Tahibacter amnicola: one gene and its partners. The protein of the gene in region 1 interacts with the protein of each later gene in a pairwise test. Links are inferred from orthologs where the notes say so. Each region holds a gene or a part of one and is shown on either strand. Other genes may lie near its edges. The genes, in order: ftsZ, rlmN, N4264_RS25290 and zipA.

Region 1 (4,879 bases):
GTTCTGCCTGGTTTCCGTGATGCAAGCAAAAAAACCCGCTTCCGCACGACGCTCCACGGATGGCCTGAAAGCCATCGGGGAGACGTCCCCTGTCGCTGCCCTCATCGAGCGCGCGCGAGCACTGGAAGCGCTGGATCTTCGATTGCGCCTGACACTTCCCCCGGCCATCCGCCCGCATTGCTGCCTGGCCGACGCCCGTTCCGGTCGTGTTGTTTTTCTGGCGAACACCTCGACGTGGGCGGCGAAGCTTCGGCTTCACCAGGCGCCCATCCTTGCCGAGGCGCAAAAAGCGCTGGGCAAGCCGTTCAAGACATTCACCGTCAAAGTGGCACCCTTGCCGTCCGTTCCCCCGGAACCGTCAAGGCGGAAGCCGCTTTCCCGCACCACTGCCGAGCATCTGAGCAAGGCGGCGGTCACACTGGCAGACCCGGAATTACGGGCCCTATTTCTACGTATGGCATCCCTTGCCGAGTAGTTTTTGTTTCCTTTACGTACCAGAACCCTGCGGCGTGGCTGCCGCCGCAGGTGACTCCTACAGCGCCTGGGCAGGGTGGGCGTAGGAAATCGGCGCTGTGGCAGGATCGTCGAAGCAGACTTCCTCCCACGCCGATACATCGGCAAGCAGCGTACGAAGCAGCTGGTTGTTCAATTGGTGTCCCGACTTGTGGCCGTAGAACGCGCCAATAAGGCTGTGTCCGAGCAGATACAGGTCGCCGATCGCGTCGAGGATCTTGTGTTTGACGAATTCGTCCTCGTAGCGCAGACCGTCTTCGTTGAGCACCCGATAATCGTCGAGGACGATGGCGTTGTCCATCGACCCACCGAGAACCAGGTTCCGTTCCCGCAACATTTCGATGTCGCGCATAAACCCGAAGGTACGGGCACGCGAGACTTCCTTCACAAAAGAGGTGGTCGAGAAGTCGATCTCGGCGACCGACGTCTTCTTGGTGAAGATCGGATGGTTGAAATCGATGGAGAAGCCGACCTTGAAGCCGTCGAACGGCTCGAAGCGGGCCCACTTGTCGCCATCCTGGACCTTGACCGGCTTCTTGATGCGGATGAACCGCTTGGCCTTGGACTGTTCTTCAATCCCTGCCGACTGGAGCAGGAAGACGAACGGACCGGCACTGCCGTCCATGATGGGCACTTCCGACGCCGACAGATCGACATAGGCGTTGTCGATGCCCAGTCCCGCCATCGCGGACAGCAGATGTTCGACTGTCGATACGCGTGTCGTTCCCTTGGTCAGGGTGCTGGACAGGCTGGTGTCACCGACATTCTCGGCACGGGCATGGATTTCCACGGGATCGGTCAGGTCGACCCGGCGGAAAACAATGCCGGTGTCCACCGCCGCCGGACGAAGGGTCATGTAGACCTTTTCGCCGGTGTGGATGCCTACGCCCGTCGCTCGAATGACGTTCTTGAGCGTGCGTTGTCTGATCATTCTTTAGAGGTCCCCTGGGGCAGGAGCCAACAAAACGGTCCGGATGCTAGCACAGGGCTTTATGACAGAAAAGCAAAACGACGCGCCAGGCCCACAATCTGTTGCGTCAACGCAACACTACCTGTGACTTAGGGCACAAAAAAGGCGGTGTGCAGACCGCACACCGCCCACCAAAGGACAGAGTCAGGACGATGACGGCGCCTGTCGCCATCGCCGCGTTTTTGCGTTTTCCACGCCCGGCCGTCACGGACACGGTGCCGGCCGCATCCGGGAGGATGCGGGTCGGGGCACTCGCCGCCGGCGGCTGGAGCCGTGGTTCGATCAGTCCGCCTGGCGACGCAGGAAGGCCGGGATATCCAGGTAGTCCATGGCCGGTTCCGCAGCCGTCTGCGTTTCCGCCATCGTCACGTGGCGGGCCGCGGGACCGGCCACACGTGTCGCGGGCTGCTGCGCGTAGTCGACCACTTCGTTGCCGGTGCCGGTACGCAGCACCAGGCGCGGACGCACCGCCGCTTCTTCCTTGCGCACCACCTGCCGGGCGGCCGCACGGTTGAGGCCCGTCGCCACGACCGTCACGCGCACTTCGTCCTGGAGTTCCGGATCAAGCGCGGTGCCGATGACGACCGTGGCGTCCTCGCTGGCAAATCCGTGGATGACCTGGCCAATCTCGTCGAACTCGCGCATCGTGAGGTTCGGGCCGGCCGTGACGTTCACCAGGATGCCGCAGGCCCCGGCGAGGTTGACGTCTTCCAGCAGGGGGTTGTTGATCGCTGCTTCCGCGGCCGCGACCGCACGGTCGTCACCGCGCGCCGCGCCAGTGCCCATCATCGCCATGCCCATCTCGGACATGACCGTGCGCACGTCGGCGAAGTCGACGTTGATCAGGCCCGGGCGCGTAATCAGATCCGCAATGCCCTGCACCGCGCCCAGCAGCACGTCGTTGGCCTGCTTGAACGCTGACAGCAAGGTCACGTCGCGCCCGAGCACCGTCAGCAGCTTTTCGTTCGGCACGGTGATCAGCGAGTCGACGTGCTGACTCAGATCCTCGATGCCCTTGAGCGCCACCTGCATGCGCCGGCGGCCTTCGAACGGGAAGGGCTTGGTCACCACCGCGACCGTCAGGATGCCCATTTCCTTGGCCAGCTGCGCCACCACGGGCGCGGCGCCCGTGCCAGTACCACCGCCCATGCCGGCGGTGATGAAGACCATGTCCGCACCCTGCAGCATCTCCACGATGCGCTCGCGGTCTTCCAGGGCGGCCTGGCGGCCGACTTCCGGATTCGCGCCGGCCCCCAGGCCCTTGGTCACGTTGCCGCCCAGCTGCAGCGCCAGCTTCGCGCCGCTGTTCTTGATCGCCTGGGCGTCCGTGTTGGCACAGACAAAATCCACGCCCTCGACGTGCTGTTGAACCATGTGCGCCACGGCATTGCCACCGCCGCCGCCCACGCCGATCACCTTGATCACCGCATTGGGTGCCAGTCGTTCTACGAGTTCAAACATGTCTCCCATCCTCCGGTGTTATTACGAGCTAATGGTTCGCGCCGCGCGGAACACGTGTTCCACCGACGCCACGGAGAACAGGCGCGTTCTCCGGTTGCCGGACGTCTCATCCGGCTCCACGGCCTCCTGCCGTGGCCTTTCCGACCCTTGCCGGCCCAGCCGGCTCCTTCCGCTCGTTCAGGGGCGAACGGAAGCGACGTCCCTGCCTGGTCCCACACTTCACCGGCTCCCTGCCCTTTCCGGTCGTCCTGACCCTGCTCTTCCAGCGCCGCGCTGATGCGCGTCGCCGATAACGTCTTCAGAAATTGCCCTTGAACCAGTTCATCACCTTGCCCCACAGGCCACCGACCCGCGCCACTCCCGCGCCCGCCGGCCGACGCACGGCTTCGCGGCCCGCGCCGTACAGCAGCAAGCCGACGCCACTGGCGTGAATCTGGTTGGAAACGACATCAGCCAGGCCGCTGACGTGCTGCGGCACGCCCAGGCGTACCGGCATGTGGAACAGCTCTTCGGCGAGCTCGACGACGCCTTCCATCTTGGCGCCGCCGCCGGTCAGCACGATGCCGGCGCGGGTCAGCTCCTCCAGGCCCGAGCGGCGCAGCTCCGCCTGGGCCATCTCGAAGATTTCCTCGTAGCGCGGCTGCACGGCTTCGGCCAGGGTCTGGCGCGCGAGCCGCCGCGGCGGACGGTCGCCCACGCTGGGCACCTGGATGGTTTCCTCCGCCGTCGCCAGCTGCGCGAGGGCGCACGCGTAGCGGATCTTGATCTCTTCGGCATTCGCCGTCGGCGTGCGCACGAACTGGGCGATATCGTTGGTGACCTGGTCGCCACCGATCGGCAGCACCGCCGTGTGACGGATCGCGCCCTGGGTGTAGATCGCCATGTCGGTGGTGCCCGCGCCGATGTCGACCAGGCATACGCCCAGCTCGCGCTCGTCGGAAGTGAGCACCGCACGCGCGGAGGCAATGGCCGAGGGCACCAGCTCGTCGACGGTCAGCCCGCAGCGCTGGATCGACTTCATGATGTTCTGCGCCGCGCTCGCCGCACCGGTGACCAGGTGCACATTGGCCTCCAGGCGCACGCCGGACATGCCGACGGGACGACGGATCCCTTCCTGGCCGTCGATCAGATACTCCTGCGGCTCCTTGTAGAGCACCCACCGGTCGCCCGGTATCGCCAGCGCGCTGGCCGCGTTGAGTACGGCATCCAGGTCGGCCGGGGTGACCTCCTTGTCACGGATCGGCGCCGTGCCGTGCGAGTTCTCATCTTTTATATGGCTGCCGGAAATCGACGCGTAGACCGAGCGAATCTCGCAGCCGGCCATCAGCTCGGCTTCCTCGATCGCGCGCTGGATCGACTGCACCGTCGATTCGATATCCACCACCACGCCGCGCTTGAGCCCGCGCGAGGCATGCGAGCCGACGCCAATGATCTCCACCGGCTCGCCCGGCTGGAATTCGCCGACGATGGCCACCGTCTTGGACGTGCCGATGTCCAGGCCGACGATCAACGATTTCTCGCTCTTGCGATTCATGGGTCAGGCGTCTCCCGCGGGGCTGAGCGTCACCGCCGGCGGCGGTGCGGCATCGGGCCACTTCATGGCGAAACCATTGCTGTAGCGAAGGTCGGCGTACTCGAACGCGCCGGGATTGAGCGCAGCCACGCGTGGATAGATGTCAACGAAACGGCTGAGGCGCTCCTGCACCTGCTCGCGACCGACCACCACGCGCGCGCCGCTGTCGAGCACCAGCGTCCAGCTGCCGCGGGCACTGAGCTCCACGCCGGTGATCGTCAGTCCCGAGCCGGTCAGGCGCGATGCGGCGTCGGTGTAAAACCGCACCACATCCGGCATGCGTTCGTCGGGGCCAGACAGCTTGGGCAGGCCCTGGATGTCGGCCGAACCCGGTACTTCAAACAGACGGCCGTCGCGACTGA
Region 2 (4,950 bases), 1.4 Mb from region 1 along the record:
CGTCCACCGCATCGAAGCCCAGGCCGAACTGCTGGGTGTGGTGCATCGTGGCGAGGATGGAAAACACGCCGATGCGGTTGCCGATGAAGTTCGGAGTGTCCTTGGCATACACCACGCCTTTGCCGACGGTGGTGGTCAGGAAGGCCTCGAGGCCGGCGAGGATCTCGCTGTCCGTGGAACGGTTGGGGATCAGCTCGACCAGGTGCATGTAGCGCGGCGGGTTGAAGAAATGCACGCCGGTGAAACGGGGGCGCAGCGATTCGGGCAGCGCTTCGGCCAATGCGTTGATCGACAGGCCGGAAGTGTTGCTGGCGACGACCGCGTTTTCCGGCAGGTAGGGCGCGATCTTCTTGTAGAGGTCGAGCTTCCAGTCCATCCGTTCGGCAATCGCCTCGATCACCAGGTCGCAGCCGCGCAGCAGATCCAGGTGTTCGTCGTAGTTGGCCGGAACAATCGCGGCCTGGCGTGACTTGTCCGCGAGCGGGGTGGGGGAAAGCTTGGCGAGGTTGGCGATGGCCTTCTGGGCAATACCGCTCTTGTCGCCTTCCTTGGCGGGCAGGTCGAACAACACGGTTTCGACATCGGCGTTAGTCAGGTGCGCGGCAATCTGTGCGCCCATGACGCCGGCGCCGAGCACCGCAGCCTTGCGGATGCGTAGCGGTTTGAAGCTCATGTAGACCTCGATGGCAGGGATTGGGTAGACAAGCGGGCCACGACTCTAGGCCGCGGCCGCCCGAGTTATTGCTCGGTTTTCCATCCACCGGCGGCTCAGCTCCGGTGCGGGAAGCGGGTAGGTCAGGGGGCGCGCAGGCCGGCGGCGGCGAAGCGGATCAGGTGTTCGACCGCACGCTCGCGATGCTGCTGTTCGGTCACGCCGGTCTTGCGCTTGATCACGCCAAAATCGGCCATGGCGTAGGTCAATGCGCCGGCGACGATATCCAGGCGCCAGTACAGCTCTTCCTTGTCCAGGTTGGGCAGGCGCTGGGCGAAGGCCGAATGGAATCGCTTGAGGACGTAGCCGTAGTTGTCGGACAGGAACTTGCGCAGGGCGTCGTTGTGCTCCGCGTAGGCCCTGGCCAGCAGGCGGACGAAAGCGCCACCGCCACCGCGGTCGAGAGAGAGGTCCAGGGCCGGACGGATGAACGCGGCGAGGAGGTCTTCCAGGTCGGCTTCCGGGCGCTGGGCCGCTTGTTCCAGCGCGTGCATCCGGTGGCTGTTGAGCTCGTCAAGGCGTCGCCGGAACACTTCGTTGATAAGATTTTCTTTCGATCCGAAGTGATAATTGACCGCTGCAAGGTTGACGTTGGCTGCGGCGGTGACCTGGCGCAGCGACGCTCCGGCGAATCCGTGCTGGGCGAACAGCTGCTCGGCGGCGCCGAGGATGCGTTCCTTGGTGGAGAAATGCTGCGTGTTCATGAAATCCTTGCTGTCCGGTCGGTGGGGCTGCCTGGTGCCCGGCCAGGTGCTGGTCCGCGTCGGATCGTAGGTAAAACGAGCGTTTGAATGCTACGAAACGGACCCGACCGGGTCAAACGGCGGACGCGAGCACTGTGGGGGGCTGCAAGACTGCCGGACAAGGGCGTGAACCGCCGTTGGCCGGGGCGGGAGCGGTCATTCGGCGGCCGTGGCCCGGTCCCGGCCGAGGCCCGTTCGGACCGGCTTATGCCGATAGCTGCATACCGGCCCCGGATCAGCTAGAATTCAAAAGGATATTGTCCGCTAACCCCGTATTTCTGCGTGAGTTTGGTGCTACCATCGCGCGCGGTGCCGGGATTCGATTTTCTTACAATTTGGAGTATTTGACATGGCGCTGGAGCGCACCCTGTCCATCATCAAGCCCGATGCCGTCGCCAAGAACGTGATCGGCGAGATCTACTCGCGTTTCGAGAAGGCCGGCCTCAAGGTCGTCGCCGCGAAAATGAAGCAGCTGTCGCGCAAGGAAGCCGAGGGCTTCTACGCGGTGCACCGCGAGCGTCCGTTCTTCAATGCCCTGGTTGAATTCATGATCTCCGGCCCGGTGATGATCCAGGCCCTCGAAGGCGAGAACGCCGTTCTCAAGAACCGCGACCTGATGGGCGCCACCGATCCGAAGAAGGCCGAAGCCGGCACCATCCGCGCCGATTTCGCTGACTCGATCGACGCAAACGCGGTGCACGGTTCCGACGCTGCCGAAACGGCCGCGGTCGAGATCGCCTACTTCTTCTCCACCACTGAGCTCTGCCCGCGTTGAGGGATGTACTGGTGACGACGGTGAAACCCAACCTGTTCGATTTTGATCGCAAGGGACTGCGAGAACTCTTTGCGTCCCTCGGCGAGAAGCCCTACCGGGCCGACCAGGTGATGAAATGGATGTATCACCGTCATGTCACCGACTTCGGTGGAATGACCGATGTCGGCAAGGCGCTGCGCGACAAGCTCAGCGCCGCCGTCGACATCGTGCCGCCCAAGACCCTCTTCGAGAAGCAGTCCTCCGATGCCACCCACAAGTGGCTGATCGGCATGGATGGCGGCAACGCCATCGAGACCGTCTTCATCCCCGAGGCGACGCGCGGCACGCTGTGCGTCTCCTCCCAGGTGGGCTGCGGCCTCAACTGCCAGTTCTGTTCCACGGCCACCCAGGGCTTCAACCGCAACCTGTCGACGGCCGAGATCGTCGGCCAGGTCTGGGTTGCCGCCAAGCACCTGGGCAATGTGCCGCACCACCAGCGCAAGCTCACCAATGTCGTCATGATGGGCATGGGTGAGCCGCTGCTCAATTTCGACAACGTCGTGCGCGCCATGAGCGTCATGCGCGATGACCTCGGATTCGGCCTTGCCAACAAGCGCGTCACGCTGTCCACGGCAGGCCTCGTTCCGATGATCGACCGGCTGAGCGAAGAGAGCGACGTCTCGCTCGCGGTGTCGCTGCATGCCCCCAATGACGAGCTGCGCACCGAGCTGGTGCCGCTCAACAAGAAGTACCCGATTGCCGAGCTGCTGGCGTCCTGCCAGCGCTACGCCGCGCGCCGTCCGCGCACGTCGATCACGTTCGAATACACCATGCTCAAGGACGTGAACGACAAACCCGAGCACGCGCGACAGCTGGTCAAGCTGATGCGCAAGGTGCCGTCCAAGGTCAACCTGATTCCTTTTAATCCCTTCACCGGCACGCGTTTCGAGCGCTCCGATGAAGCCGTCATTCGCTCGTTCCAGAAGATCCTGCTCGACGCTGGGGTACTGACCACGGTTCGCCGCACGCGCGGCGACGACATCGATGCTGCCTGTGGCCAGCTGAAGGGCCAGGTGCTCGACCGCACGCGCCGCCAGGCCGAATTCCGGCGCTCGCTGGAAAAAGGGCAGGCTGATGCCGCGTAAGTTCGCCCTGGCGCTCCTCCTGACCATGCTTGCCGTCGATGCGTCGGCGGCGGGGTCCCGGTCCAAGTCGGCGGAGAAAGCACGCGCTGCGGCAGAGGTCAACGTCAGCCTCGGCCAGCGCTACCTGGAACAGGGCAAGCTCGAACTCGCGTTGGAAAAACTGCAGAAGGCGCTCGAATACGATGCGTCCAATACCAACGCGCACACCGTGATCGCCGTCCTGTACGAGCGCATCAACGACCCGAAACGGGCCGAGCAGCACTATCGCCGGGCGTCCGAGTTGTCGCCCAAGCTGGGCGCCGTGAACAACAACTACGGCGCCTTTCTGTGCCGTTCGGGCAAGCTGGATGACGCGGCGCGCTACTTCGAAAAGGCGCTGGCCGATCCGTTCTACAAGACGCCCGACGTCGCGCGCACCAACGCAGGAACCTGCTACCTCCAGGGTGAGCGCCTTGATCCGGCGGAGCAGCAGTTCCGCAAGGCGCTGGAGATCAACCCGACCAATGCCGAGGCGCTGTACCAGCTGGCGCGCGTGCTGTTCCAGAAAAATGACTACCTGCGTGCCCGGGCCTTCCTGCAGCGATTCGATGCGCTGGGGCAGGCCAGTCCCGATGCGCTGCTGCTGGGGCGCGACATCGAGGAGAAACTGGGAAATACGCGTGAAGCCAACGAATATACCAAACGCCTCAAGACCGAGTTCCCGGATTCGACCCAGGCCAGAGAACTCGAATCGAGCACTCCGTCATGAAACGACGGAGTAAACCCAAGCAAGCTGGCACCGCGGCCTCCGCCAACGATCCGCCAGCAAGCCCACTGCACGCGAGCCCTGAACCAGCCCCAGTTGGCCCAGCCAGCCAACTCCCTCTCGACCTCGCCGAAGAATCGTTGCCGATGACCGCCAACCCGCACGACGACAACCGCAGTGACGATGTGGCAAGCGATATGTCCCTGGCCGTAGATGTGCAGAGCAACGAGCCTGCCTCGCCGGAAGATCCCCGCGACGTCGACCACGGTCGCGAGTTGTTCGTCATGCCGGCATCGACCACCTCGGTGGAAGTTGCTCCCAGCCTTGGCTCGCGCCTGCGCGCCGCGCGTGAAGCCCGCGGCTGGACCGTCGACGAAGCCGCGTTGAAATTGCGCCTGCCGCAGCGCGTGCTTGCGACGCTGGAGCGTGGCGATTTCGAGCGCATCGAACACGACGTGTACCTGCGTGGCTACCTCGCCAGCTACGCCCGCCTGCTCGGCGTTCCGACGACCGACGTCGACAGCCTGCTGCGTGACCGGGGGCAGAACCAGCCGGCCCTCGTGGCCACTGGCCGGATCTCGCGCTCTCGCTATCTATACGAACGGTATTCGGTTCCCGCCGTCTATGTCGTGCTGACCGGCCTGATCGTCGCGCCAGCCGTGTGGCTGGCCAGCCATGGCCGGTTCGAGCAGAACCTTGCGCGTCTGGCGCCGCTGGACGACAAACCCGCCCGCGTGGAACAACCGGTTGTGACGACCCCCGGTCCGACGCCGGGTGCGACTGTGCCGCTCGATGCCCCCAGCACCGCGGAGGCTGCTCCGCCGGCCACGTCGATGGTGGATACCGTGCCG
Region 3 (4,920 bases), 380 kb from region 1 along the record:
AATGAGGTCGACACCAGCGAACGCCGCGGCAAAATCCGCGGCGATCAGACGGCGCACTTTCTGGGCACGCAGGTAATAGGCGTCGTAGTAGCCTGCCGACAACACATAGGTTCCCACCAGGATGCGGCGCTGCACTTCGGCACCGAAGCTTTCGGCGCGGCTACGGCTGTAGAGATCGTCGAGCGAGCGCGGGTCGGCGCTACGGTGGCCGTAGCGAACACCGTCGTAGCGGGCTAGATTGCTCGAGGCTTCGGCAGGGGCGATGACATAGTAGGCCGCGATCGCGTGATGTGCGTTGGGCAGGGGAATGTCGACGAGCGTGGCGCCCAGCTCCTCCAGGTGCTTGAGCGCCTGCTGGGCGGTGGCACCGACCCCTTCGTCGACGCCAGAGCCGAAGTACGGTGTCGCCACGCCAATGCGCAGGCCGCGCAGCGGCTGGTCGAGCGTGGCCATGACGTCATCGACGGGACGGTTGGCGCAGGTGGCGTCGCGCACATCCGGTCCTGCGATCACGCGGAAGACTTCGGCGCAGTCGGCGGCGGAACGGGCGAGTACGCCGCCGCAATCGAGGCTGGAGGCGTAGGCCACCATGCCGTAGCGCGAGACGCGTCCGTAGGTCGGCTTGAGTCCCGTGATGCCGCAGAACGCGGCGGGCTGGCGGATCGAGCCGCCCGTGTCGGTGCCGGTCGCAAAGGGCACGATGCCGGCGGCAACGGCGGCCGCCGAGCCGCCGGACGAACCGCCCGGAACGCGATCGCGGTCCCACGGGTTGCGCACGGCGCCGTAGGCGCTGTTCTCGTTGGACGATCCCATCGCGAACTCGTCGCAATTGGCCTTGCCCAGGGTCACGGCGCCGGCCTGGTCAAGCTGTTCGGCGACATGGGCGTCGTAGGGCGGAACGAAATTCGCCAGCACCTTCGACCCGCAGGTGGTGCGCAACCCTTTTGTGCAGAAAATATCTTTGTGAACGAATGGTACGCCGGTCAGGCGCGCTGCGGTGCCGGCCGCGCGTCGCTGGTCTGCTACGCAAGCGGCAGCGCGGGCGCGTTCGGCGTCGAGCGTGATCAGGGAATTGAGGCCCGCGTGCTGTTCCGCGCGGGCCAGGAAGGCATCGGTGAGCGCCGCCGCGCTGGTTTCACCCGCGGCCAGTGCATCCGCCAGGGCAGTAACAGTGCCGGCACTCATTCGATCACCTTCGGTACGACGTAATAGCCCGCCTGCGAATCGGGTGCGAGCGCGAGCAGTTCGGCGTGACGATCCGTCTCGGTCACCGCGTCGTCGCGCAGGTTGGCGGTCTGGCCGAGCGGATGGGCGAGGGGTTCGAGCCCGTCGACGTTGGCGGCGGCGAGTTCGTCGAACAGATCCAGCACGCGTTCGAGATCATTGCGAAGAGTGTCCACCGCGGCATCCGGCACGGCCAGACGAGCGAGTCGGGCGATGTGGCGCACGGTATCGTTGTCGAGATGCATAAGCGTATGGTCCAGGGGTGAGCGGTCGAACTTAACATGTCGCTGCAATGCACCAAAGCGCATAACCCGGCTGGGGAAATCCCTCGGGCTGCGGCCAAAAATGCTTTCTTAACGCGACGTTAGCTTGCGTCCGCGGGGACTCGACACTAGACTGTGCGACTCTCTCCGCATCCTAATCCTGCCTGCGGGCTCCCATGTTCAAAAGCCTTCGCGGACTCTTTTCCAACGACCTTTCGATCGACCTGGGCACGGCGAACACGCTGATTTACGTGCGTGGCCAGGGCATCGTGCTCAACGAACCTTCCGTGGTGGCGATCCGCCAGGATCGCGGTCCGGGCGGCCCCCGCAGCGTTGCGGCGGTGGGCGGTGACGCCAAGCGCATGCTCGGCCGTACGCCCGGTTCGATCGTGGCCATCCGCCCGATGAAGGACGGCGTCATCGCCGACTTCACCATGACGGAAGCGATGCTGCAGCACTTCATCAAGCAGGTGCACCGGTCCAGCCTCCTGCGGCCCAGCCCGCGCGTGCTGATCTGCGTGCCCTGCGGCTCGACCCAGGTCGAGCGCCGCGCGATCAAGGAATCGGCCGAAGGCGCCGGCGCGCGCGACGTGTTCCTGATCGAGGAACCCATGGCAGCGGCCATCGGCGCCGGTATCCCGGTGCACGAGGCGCGCGGCTCGATGGTGCTGGATATTGGCGGCGGCACCTCGGAAGTGGCCGTCATCTCCTTGAATGGCATCGTGTATTCCCAGTCGGTGCGCATCGGCGGCGACCGCTTCGACGAAGCCATCGTCAACTACGTGCGCCGCAACCACGGCACCCTGATCGGCGACGCCACGGCGGAGCGGATCAAGCTGGAAGTGGGTTGCGCCTATCCGCAGAGCGAAGTGCGCGAGATCGAAGTCTCCGGCCGCAATCTGGCCGAAGGCGTGCCGCGCATGTTCACGATCAATTCCAACGAAGTGCTCGAAGCCCTGCACGAGCCGCTGGCCGGTATCGTCTCGGCGGTGCGCAGCGCGCTGGAGCAGACCCCGCCGGAGCTGTGCTCCGACGTGGCCGAGCGCGGCATCGTGCTGACCGGCGGTGGCGCCCTGCTGCGTGACCTGGACCGCCTGATTTCCGAGGAAACCGGCCTGCACGTGCAGGTGGCCGAAGAGCCGCTGACCTGCGTCGCCCGTGGCGGTGGTCGCGCACTGGAGCTGATCGACCTCCACGGCAGCGATTTCTTTGCCGGCGAGTAGACCAGCCCGTACCGGCAGGCGCGCCGGTCGCCTGGCAGTGTGTTGTTGAACATCGGAAGGGCAACGCCCTTCCGCGCAAGGCCAAGGATCATGGCAGGCCGTTGCCGCAGCCCGGCAACAGGCCCAGCGGGATAGGACCCGAATCGGCAGTCACCTCGTTTCCGCCGCGGCGCCTGCAGCGCGCCCGCTTTCACTGAGTACGATCGAATCCACGCATGGCGCTCGCCCGCACCGACACCAGCCCCTTGTTTGGCTCCGGCGCGACCAGCACCCTGCGGCTGATCGTGTACCTGTCGGCCTGCGTGGCCTTGATGGTGGCTGACCACCGCGGGCAGTACCTGGCGCAACTGCGCCAGTACCTGCACCTGATGATCGAGCCGGTCTACCACGCCGCTGCCCTGCCGGCGGACGCCGCACGCGCGGTACGCAAGGCGGTGGCCGACCGCTCGGCGCTGACCGAAGAGAACCAGCGCCTGCGCGAGGCGCTGCTGCTGACCCAGGCGCGACTGAACCGCCTGGATTCAGTGGCGGAGCAGAACACCCGCCTCAAGGAGCTGCTCGAAGTGCAGCACTCGGTCGGCATGGGCGTGCAGCTGGCCAAGCTCGTCGACATCGTGCTCGATCCGTACCGCCAGCGCATCATGCTCGACGTCGGCGCCAACCAGGGCGTGGTGCTGGGGCAGGCCGTGCTCGACGCCTACGGCGTGATGGGGCAGATCAGCGAGGTTCTGCCCAATACAGCGACGGCCATCCTGATTACGGACCCCACCCACGCGATACCGGTGACCGTGGATCGCACCGGCCTGCGCACGGTGGCCTACGGCAGCGGGTCGAGCGACCGGCTGGATATTCCCAATATCCCGTTGAGCGCGGACATCAAGCCGGGCGACAAGCTGGTCACCTCGGGCCTGGGCGGGCGCTTCCCGGCCGGCTTCCCGGTGGCTGAAATCACCTCGGTCGGCACGGATTCCAGCGGCATGTTCGCCGCCGCCGTCGCACGGCCCTCCGCGGCGCTCGAACGCAGCGGCGAGGTGCTGCTGCTGCGGCCGCTGACCGACCCGGTCGGCCCGCCGGCCCTGGTCGATCCGGGTGGTCCGCCGGCGCCGCCGCCTGAGGAAGCGACGGTCACTGCGGATGCGAAGGTGCCGCCGCCATGATCCGCCGCGCCCATTTCTGGCTCTTCCTCGCCACCCTTGTCGCGGCCTGCCTGCTGCAGCTGGCGCCGTTGCCCGCCCTGTTGCTGCCGTTCAAGCCCTACTGGCTGGCCCTGGTGCTGATCTACTGGTCGCTTGAGGAGCCCGACAACATCGGACTGGGTCGTGCCTTCCTGTTCGGCCTAGTCGGCGACGTGCTGCAGGGCGATCTCCTGGGCGACCAGGCACTGCGGTTGGTGGCGCTGGTCTTTATCGTGCTGCGCTTCCGTGCGCGGCTGCGTTTCTTCCCGATCTGGCAGCAGTCATTGGCGGTACTGGGCCTGCTGCTCAACGACCGGGTGCTGAGCCTGATGGTGCGTGCCTTCTCCGGCGCGCCACTGCCGCCGCTGTCGTTCTGGTACGCCCCCGTCATCGGCATGCTGGCCTGGCCCTGGATCTTCCTGCTGATCGACGACCTGCGCGCGCGGCTGCGCGTCCATGAGGCATGAGAAGCAAGCGCCCCGCGATCAAGGACAACCCGCGCGAGGTCGCGCTGTTCCAGCGCCGCGCGATCACCGGCTTCGCGATCATCGTGCTGCTGCTCGGCGTCCTGGGCGGGCGGTTCTTCTACCTGCAGGTCGTCCGTCACGAGGAATTTGTCACGCGTGCGGACCAGAACCGCATCAAGCTGCGGCCGATCGCGCCGGCCCGCGGGCTGATCTTCGACCGCAACGGCGTGCTGCTGGCCGACAACACGGCCGCATTCCGCCTGGAGGTCATCCCCGAGCGGGTCAAGAATCTTGATGCGACGCTGGAGGCGCTCGGCGAGGTGGTGCCTCTGACGCCCGAGGACATCAAGCGCTTCAAGGATCACCGCCGCGGGCGCCGCGGCTTCCAGAGCCTGCCGTTGCGCTTTCGCCTGAGTGACGACGAGGTTGCCCGTTTCGCCGTCAATCGCTGGCGCTTCCCGGGCGTGGAGGTCGTGCCCTACCTGACCCGCACCTATCCGCGTGGGGCCGAGTTCGGCCATCTGGTGGGCTATGTCGCCCGTATCGACGAGGACGACCTGGCCCGGCT
Region 4 (4,754 bases), 1.7 Mb from region 1 along the record:
CGGCGGAAGTCGAGCGCACGCGCCTGGACTACCTTGACCGCCAGTGCCTGGATATCTCGCGGCGTCTGGAAACCCTGGAAAACGAAAAGCGGGCGGCGGACATCGGCGCGCTCAGCAGTGCTGCCGAGTCGCTGGGCGATGAGCAGGAAACCCACAAGGAACGCGTCGAGACCCTGACCGGCCTGCTCGACGAGCGCAAGCTGGCCTACGAGCGCGTGCTCGAAAGCGAGCGCCAGGCGCAGGCCACGCAGAATGACGTGCGGCAGCAGCTGCAATCATTGCGCGGCCGGTTGTCCTCGTTGGAGGCCCTGCAGCACGCTGCGCTGGGGCAGGAAAAGGGCGCGGCCAGTCAGTGGCTGGATCGCTCAGGCCTGTCCTCGGCCAAGCGCCTGGGTGAGTCGCTGGATGTCGATGCCGGTTGGGAAACAGCGGTGGAAACCGTCCTTTCCGGATTCCTCGAAGGCGTGCTGGTGGACCAGCCGGCCGCCTATGCCGATGAAATCGCCGGCCTGCGCGAAGCCGACATGGTCCTCATCGCGGCGGAGGCCGGCGGTGAGGCGGTGAGTGGCACGCTCTCCGCGCACGCCCGTGGTCCGGCGGCGGTCGTCGGCTTGCTGGCCCAGATTCATACGGCAGATTCGCTGGATGATGCGCGACGGCTGGCGGCGACGCTGGCGCCGAACGAAAGCGTCATCACCCGCAGCGGGGAATGGTTCGGCAGCGGTTTCGTACGGGTACTGCGCCGCGGCGGCGCCCAGGCGGGCGTGCTGGCGCGCGAGCGGGAGATCCAGGCCGTGCAGGGCCAGATCGAGAGCCTGGATGAGCGGGGACGTGAACTCGCTGACCAGATCGACGAGCTGAAAGCCACGAAGGTTGAGACCGAGCGCGAGCGCGATGACGCCCAGCGCGAGCTGTACATGGCCCATCGCCGCCTGGCCGAGATCGCCGGCCAGCTGCAGAGCCACCGCGGCAAGATGGAAACCGCCCAGGCCCGCCTGGAAAAGGTGGATGGGGAAATCACCCAGCTGTCCGCCAAGCTGGCCGAGGACGAGGCACAGGCCAAGGAGGCCCGCGGCCGCCTGGACGCGGCCGTCATCCGCATGGGCGACCTGGAACAGCGGCGCCAGGAACTGGACAGCCAGCGTCGCCGTACGCTGGAACAGCGTGAAGAAGCCCGGATGAACGCCCGCGAGGCCCGCGACCAGGCCCACCAGCTGGCGCTGTCGCTCGAATCCAAGCGTTCGGCGATCCAGTCGCTGGAGCAGGCGCTGGGCCGCATGCAGGGCCAGTTGCAGCAGCTGGACGCGCGTCGCGAGGAGATCGCCGCGCAATTGGTCGCTGACGAAGACCCGCTCACCGAGCTGGACGCCGAACGGCAGACCTACCTCAATCAGCGCCTCCTGGTCGATCGCCAGCTCGTCGAAGCCCGCCGGGCGCTGGAAGATTGCGACGCGGAATTCCGTCGCCTTGAGCAGGAACGGCACCGGGTCGAGCACGTCCTGACCCAGCGACGCGAGGCGCTTTCCGAGCGACGCCTGTCCGAGCACAGCCTCAAGCTGCGCGCGCAGAACCTGGCCGAGGCTATTGCCGAAGCCGGCCTGGAACTGGATGCGGTGCTCGCGGGCCTGCCTGCCACTGCGGACGCCGGCGACTGGCAGCAGCACCTGGTGGAGCTGGATGCCAAGATCCGTCGCCTGGAGCCGGTGAACCTGGCCGCCATCCAGGAATATGAGGAGCAGTCACAGCGCAAGACATACCTCGACGCGCAGCTGACTGACCTGGGAACCGCGCTGGAAACCCTGGAAGGCGCGATCAAGAAAATCGACCGGGAAACGCGCCAGCGTTTCAAGGAAACCTTCGACAAGGTCAATTCGGGCCTGCAGGAGCTCTTCCCGCGCCTGTTCGGCGGCGGTCACGCCTACCTGGAGCTGACCGGCGAAGACCTGCTCGACACGGGTGTTTCCATCATGGCCCGACCGCCCGGCAAGCGCGTGACCTCGATTTCGTTGTTGTCCGGTGGTGAGAAGGCGCTGACGGCGGTAGCCCTGGTGTTCTCGATCTTCCGTCTGAACCCGGCGCCGTTCTGCTTGCTCGACGAGGTGGATGCGCCGCTGGATGAGGCCAATGTCGGCCGTTTCTCCAACATGGTGAACGAGATGTCCGAGCACGTGCAGTTCCTCTTCGTGTCGCACAACAAGACCACCATGGAGGCGGCGCACCAGCTGTGCGGCGTGACGATGCGCGAGCCGGGCGTCTCGCGGCTGGTGCAGGTGGACCTCGCCGAGGCCTCGAAACTGGTCGGTGCGGCCTAGTGGACTGTGCCGCGATGCGGGTGTTGCGCCGGGCGCAGCCGCGCCGGTCATCATTCCCTTCACGGCGATCATTTGACTGTCGCTGACCATTACGGAGAATCATTGCGATGGAACAGCAGGCACTCAGTCCCAACGAATTACGTCTCATCATCGCGATTGCGGGCGCGGTGATCCTCGGATTGATCTATTTCCTGGGGGCGCCGGCGCGTCCCACCCAGGGACGACGTACCTCGGTGCGGTCATCCGCCGGCGAGCGTGTCGAGCCCACCCTGGGGCAGGCGCCTGACCCCGAGGACGACGGCCTGCCCTCCATGCGGGCGATTGATCCGGACGAGGAGGAACCCGCTCCGCACGCGTTCGATCGCGATAGCGTCGACGGCCTGGATGAGGCAACGCCGGCGCGGCCTGCACCGCCGCTGACGGCACCGCCGCGGTCCCAGGTCGGTTCCCGTCCGGACCAACCGGTCGAGCGCATTGTCACTTTGTTCGTCGCTGCCCGGGCCGGCCATAGCATTCATGGCAGCGATCTGGTCGTGGCGGCCGAGAAGTGCGGGCTGGAATTTGGCGACATGGGCATCTTTCATCGCCTGGTGGACGGAAAGCCGGAAGCCGGCCCGATCTTCAGTGCAGCCAACATGATCAAGCCCGGCCACTTCGACATGAGCCGCATCGACCAACTGGTGACGCCGGGATTGAGCTTTTTCATGGCGCTGCCCGGTCCGTTGCCCGCGCTCGACGCCTGGGACACGATGCTGCCGACGACGCAGCGCCTGGCTGAACTTCTCGATGCCGTCGTCCTGGACGAAGAGCGCAATGCCCTCGGGCGGCAGCGCATCGCCCACATCCGTGACGAACTGCGCGCCTGGGACCGTCGTCACGAAGGCAACAAGATCCGGCCCGACTGGTAATTCGCCTGACGCTGCGCCCCCCGGCGCAGTAATGACGGTCCGGCCTGCTCGCTCGGCGGCCGGTGCTCGGGCCCGCACGCCCATCTGGCCATTGCCGCCAGCTCTGACCCTTTCTGTGATCGCAGCGCGAATATCGCTGTGCGGCCTGCGCCGCTGTGCGTTCGCGCGTCGGCGTTTGCGCGGTAGCTGAAGCGCATCCGCGATTCCGCGATTCCGCGCGATACGCGCCCGTCCAGTGCGAGTGGTGCAACCTGAGGCAAAATGTCGCGAGAGTGACTTTATTTATAAGGTATACATAGAATAAGATGAATATGTATATGGTCGTGGCGGGCTCGGCTGCCGGGGATGTCGACGCTACGTCCGCTTGCCTGTAGCAAGCGGAGATCGCAGGTCCCATTGTGCGGATCAATATGCGATCGAACGGCTATTTACCTTGACGCTTCAGGCAAAAAACATAATTGTGGATGCGCGCGCCGCAGCCGGCCCCGTCATACGGGCAGCCACGGTGCCCAGGCGGTATTGCCTGTGCTGCGCTCCCAACGCCGATACCACGAAACGCTGCGAGGAGAAAACCATGAGCATGGATCAACCCGCCAACCCCGGCGACAACAGCGCCCGATCGATCGCACCCGGCCGGCGTCCCGGCAAGCCCGCCACCATCAACGACATCGCCCGCATGGCCGGCGTATCAAAGAAAACCGTATCCCGCGTCATCAATCGTTCGCAATTGGTACAGCAGCAGACGCGCGAACGCGTCGAAGCATTGATCCGCGACATTGGCTACGTGCCCGACCCGATGGCGCGCGCGCTGGCTTTTGGAAAATCCTTCCTCGTCGGCCTTCTATACGATTCCAATGCAATGCAGGACATTCCACTGCTGCAGGAGGGGTTGGTCAGCGGTCTGCGCGGCAGCGCCTTCGCCGCCGTGCTGCACGGCTGTGACAGCCGGCGGGAAGATCCGATCAGCAGCATCCGCCAGTTCATTATCCAGCGCCGTCCGCACGGTGTGATCTTTGCGCCGCCCCTGTCGGACCTGCCGGAGCTCGGCGCGCTCGCCGAGGAGCTGGGATGCCGACACGTGCGCATTCAGGCGGAACCGGTCGATGCGTCGTCCAGCGCCATGCTGACGCAGGATCGCTCGGGCGCTGCCGAAGTGGCGGACTACCTCGTTTCGCTGGGGCATCGGCGGATCGGGTTCATCGCCGGCCCGGAAAGCCTGGCCTCGGCCCGTGAACGCAGCGCCGGATTTCTGGAGCGGCTGGGGTTGCGCGGCGTGCAGGTAGCTGACGAGCATCTGGTGTCGGCCGACTACGGGTTCGACGCGGCGCTGCGTGGTGCCACCCGCCTGCTGCGCGATCCATCGCGTCCGAGCGCCATTTTCGCCGCCAGCGACGAAATGGCGGCAGCCGTGCTCAAGGCGGCGCGGACACTTGGCATCGATGTGCCGGGCGAAGTCTCGGTCGTCGGTTTCGGCGACAGCGCCATTTCGCGCCTGCTGTCGCCGGCACTCACGTCGGTGCATTCGCCGTTGTGC

Evidence for each region.
Region 2: the proteins of ftsZ (region 1) and rlmN interact in binary tests that used the Escherichia coli proteins (3 or more experiments, as listed by UniProt). The link is inferred for Tahibacter amnicola from one-to-one orthologs.
Region 3: the proteins of ftsZ (region 1) and N4264_RS25290 interact in binary tests that used the Escherichia coli proteins (3 or more experiments, as listed by UniProt). The link is inferred for Tahibacter amnicola from one-to-one orthologs.
Region 4: the proteins of ftsZ (region 1) and zipA interact in binary tests that used the Escherichia coli proteins (3 or more experiments, as listed by UniProt). The link is inferred for Tahibacter amnicola from one-to-one orthologs.

The regions. Positions count from the first base shown.
Region 1 is NZ_CP104694.1:5,997,049-6,001,927, forward strand. Bases 856-3,744 are described here. They hold ftsZ (cell division protein FtsZ), read right to left. Parts: upstream 2,945-3,744; coding sequence 1,766-2,944; downstream 856-1,765. Other genes in these bases: lpxC (UDP-3-O-acyl-N-acetylglucosamine deacetylase), read right to left, coding at 856-1,444; ftsA (cell division protein FtsA), read right to left, coding at 3,243-3,744. Also shown: N4264_RS23695 (DciA family protein), read left to right, coding at 1-475; more of lpxC, read right to left, coding at 533-855; more of ftsA, read right to left, coding at 3,745-4,478; N4264_RS23715 (cell division protein FtsQ/DivIB), read right to left, coding at 4,482-4,879. UniProt on the Escherichia coli protein: Essential cell division protein that forms a contractile ring structure (Z ring) at the future cell division site. The regulation of the ring assembly controls the timing and the location of cell division.
Region 2 is NZ_CP104694.1:4,566,206-4,571,155, reverse strand. Bases 1,326-4,285 are described here. They hold rlmN (dual-specificity RNA methyltransferase RlmN), read left to right. Parts: upstream 1,326-2,217; coding sequence 2,218-3,354; downstream 3,355-4,285. Other genes in these bases: N4264_RS17845 (helix-turn-helix domain-containing protein), read left to right, coding at 4,246-4,285; pilW (type IV pilus biogenesis/stability protein PilW), read left to right, coding at 3,344-4,102; ndk (nucleoside-diphosphate kinase), read left to right, coding at 1,805-2,230; N4264_RS17865 (TetR/AcrR family transcriptional regulator), read right to left, coding at 1,326-1,416. Also shown: N4264_RS17870 (3-hydroxyacyl-CoA dehydrogenase/enoyl-CoA hydratase family protein), read right to left, coding at 1-673; more of N4264_RS17865, read right to left, coding at 796-1,325; more of N4264_RS17845, read left to right, coding at 4,286-4,950.
Region 3 is NZ_CP104694.1:6,372,893-6,377,812, reverse strand. Bases 757-3,686 are described here. They hold N4264_RS25290 (rod shape-determining protein), read left to right. Parts: upstream 757-1,663; coding sequence 1,664-2,710; downstream 2,711-3,686. Other genes in these bases: mreC (rod shape-determining protein MreC), read left to right, coding at 2,926-3,686; gatC (Asp-tRNA(Asn)/Glu-tRNA(Gln) amidotransferase subunit GatC), read right to left, coding at 1,182-1,469; gatA (Asp-tRNA(Asn)/Glu-tRNA(Gln) amidotransferase subunit GatA), read right to left, coding at 757-1,185. Also shown: more of gatA, read right to left, coding at 1-756; more of mreC, read left to right, coding at 3,687-3,867; rod shape-determining protein MreD, read left to right, coding at 3,864-4,352; mrdA (penicillin-binding protein 2), read left to right, coding at 4,349-4,920. UniProt on the Escherichia coli protein: Forms membrane-associated dynamic filaments that are essential for cell shape determination. Acts by regulating cell wall synthesis and cell elongation, and thus cell shape.
Region 4 is NZ_CP104694.1:4,325,694-4,330,447, reverse strand. The notes cover bases 1,556-4,319. They hold zipA (cell division protein ZipA), read left to right. Parts: upstream 1,556-2,419; coding sequence 2,420-3,220; downstream 3,221-4,319. Other genes in these bases: N4264_RS16785 (LacI family DNA-binding transcriptional regulator), read left to right, coding at 3,795-4,319; smc (chromosome segregation protein SMC), read left to right, coding at 1,556-2,312. Also shown: more of smc, read left to right, coding at 1-1,555; more of N4264_RS16785, read left to right, coding at 4,320-4,754. UniProt on the Escherichia coli protein: Essential cell division protein that stabilizes the FtsZ protofilaments by cross-linking them and that serves as a cytoplasmic membrane anchor for the Z ring.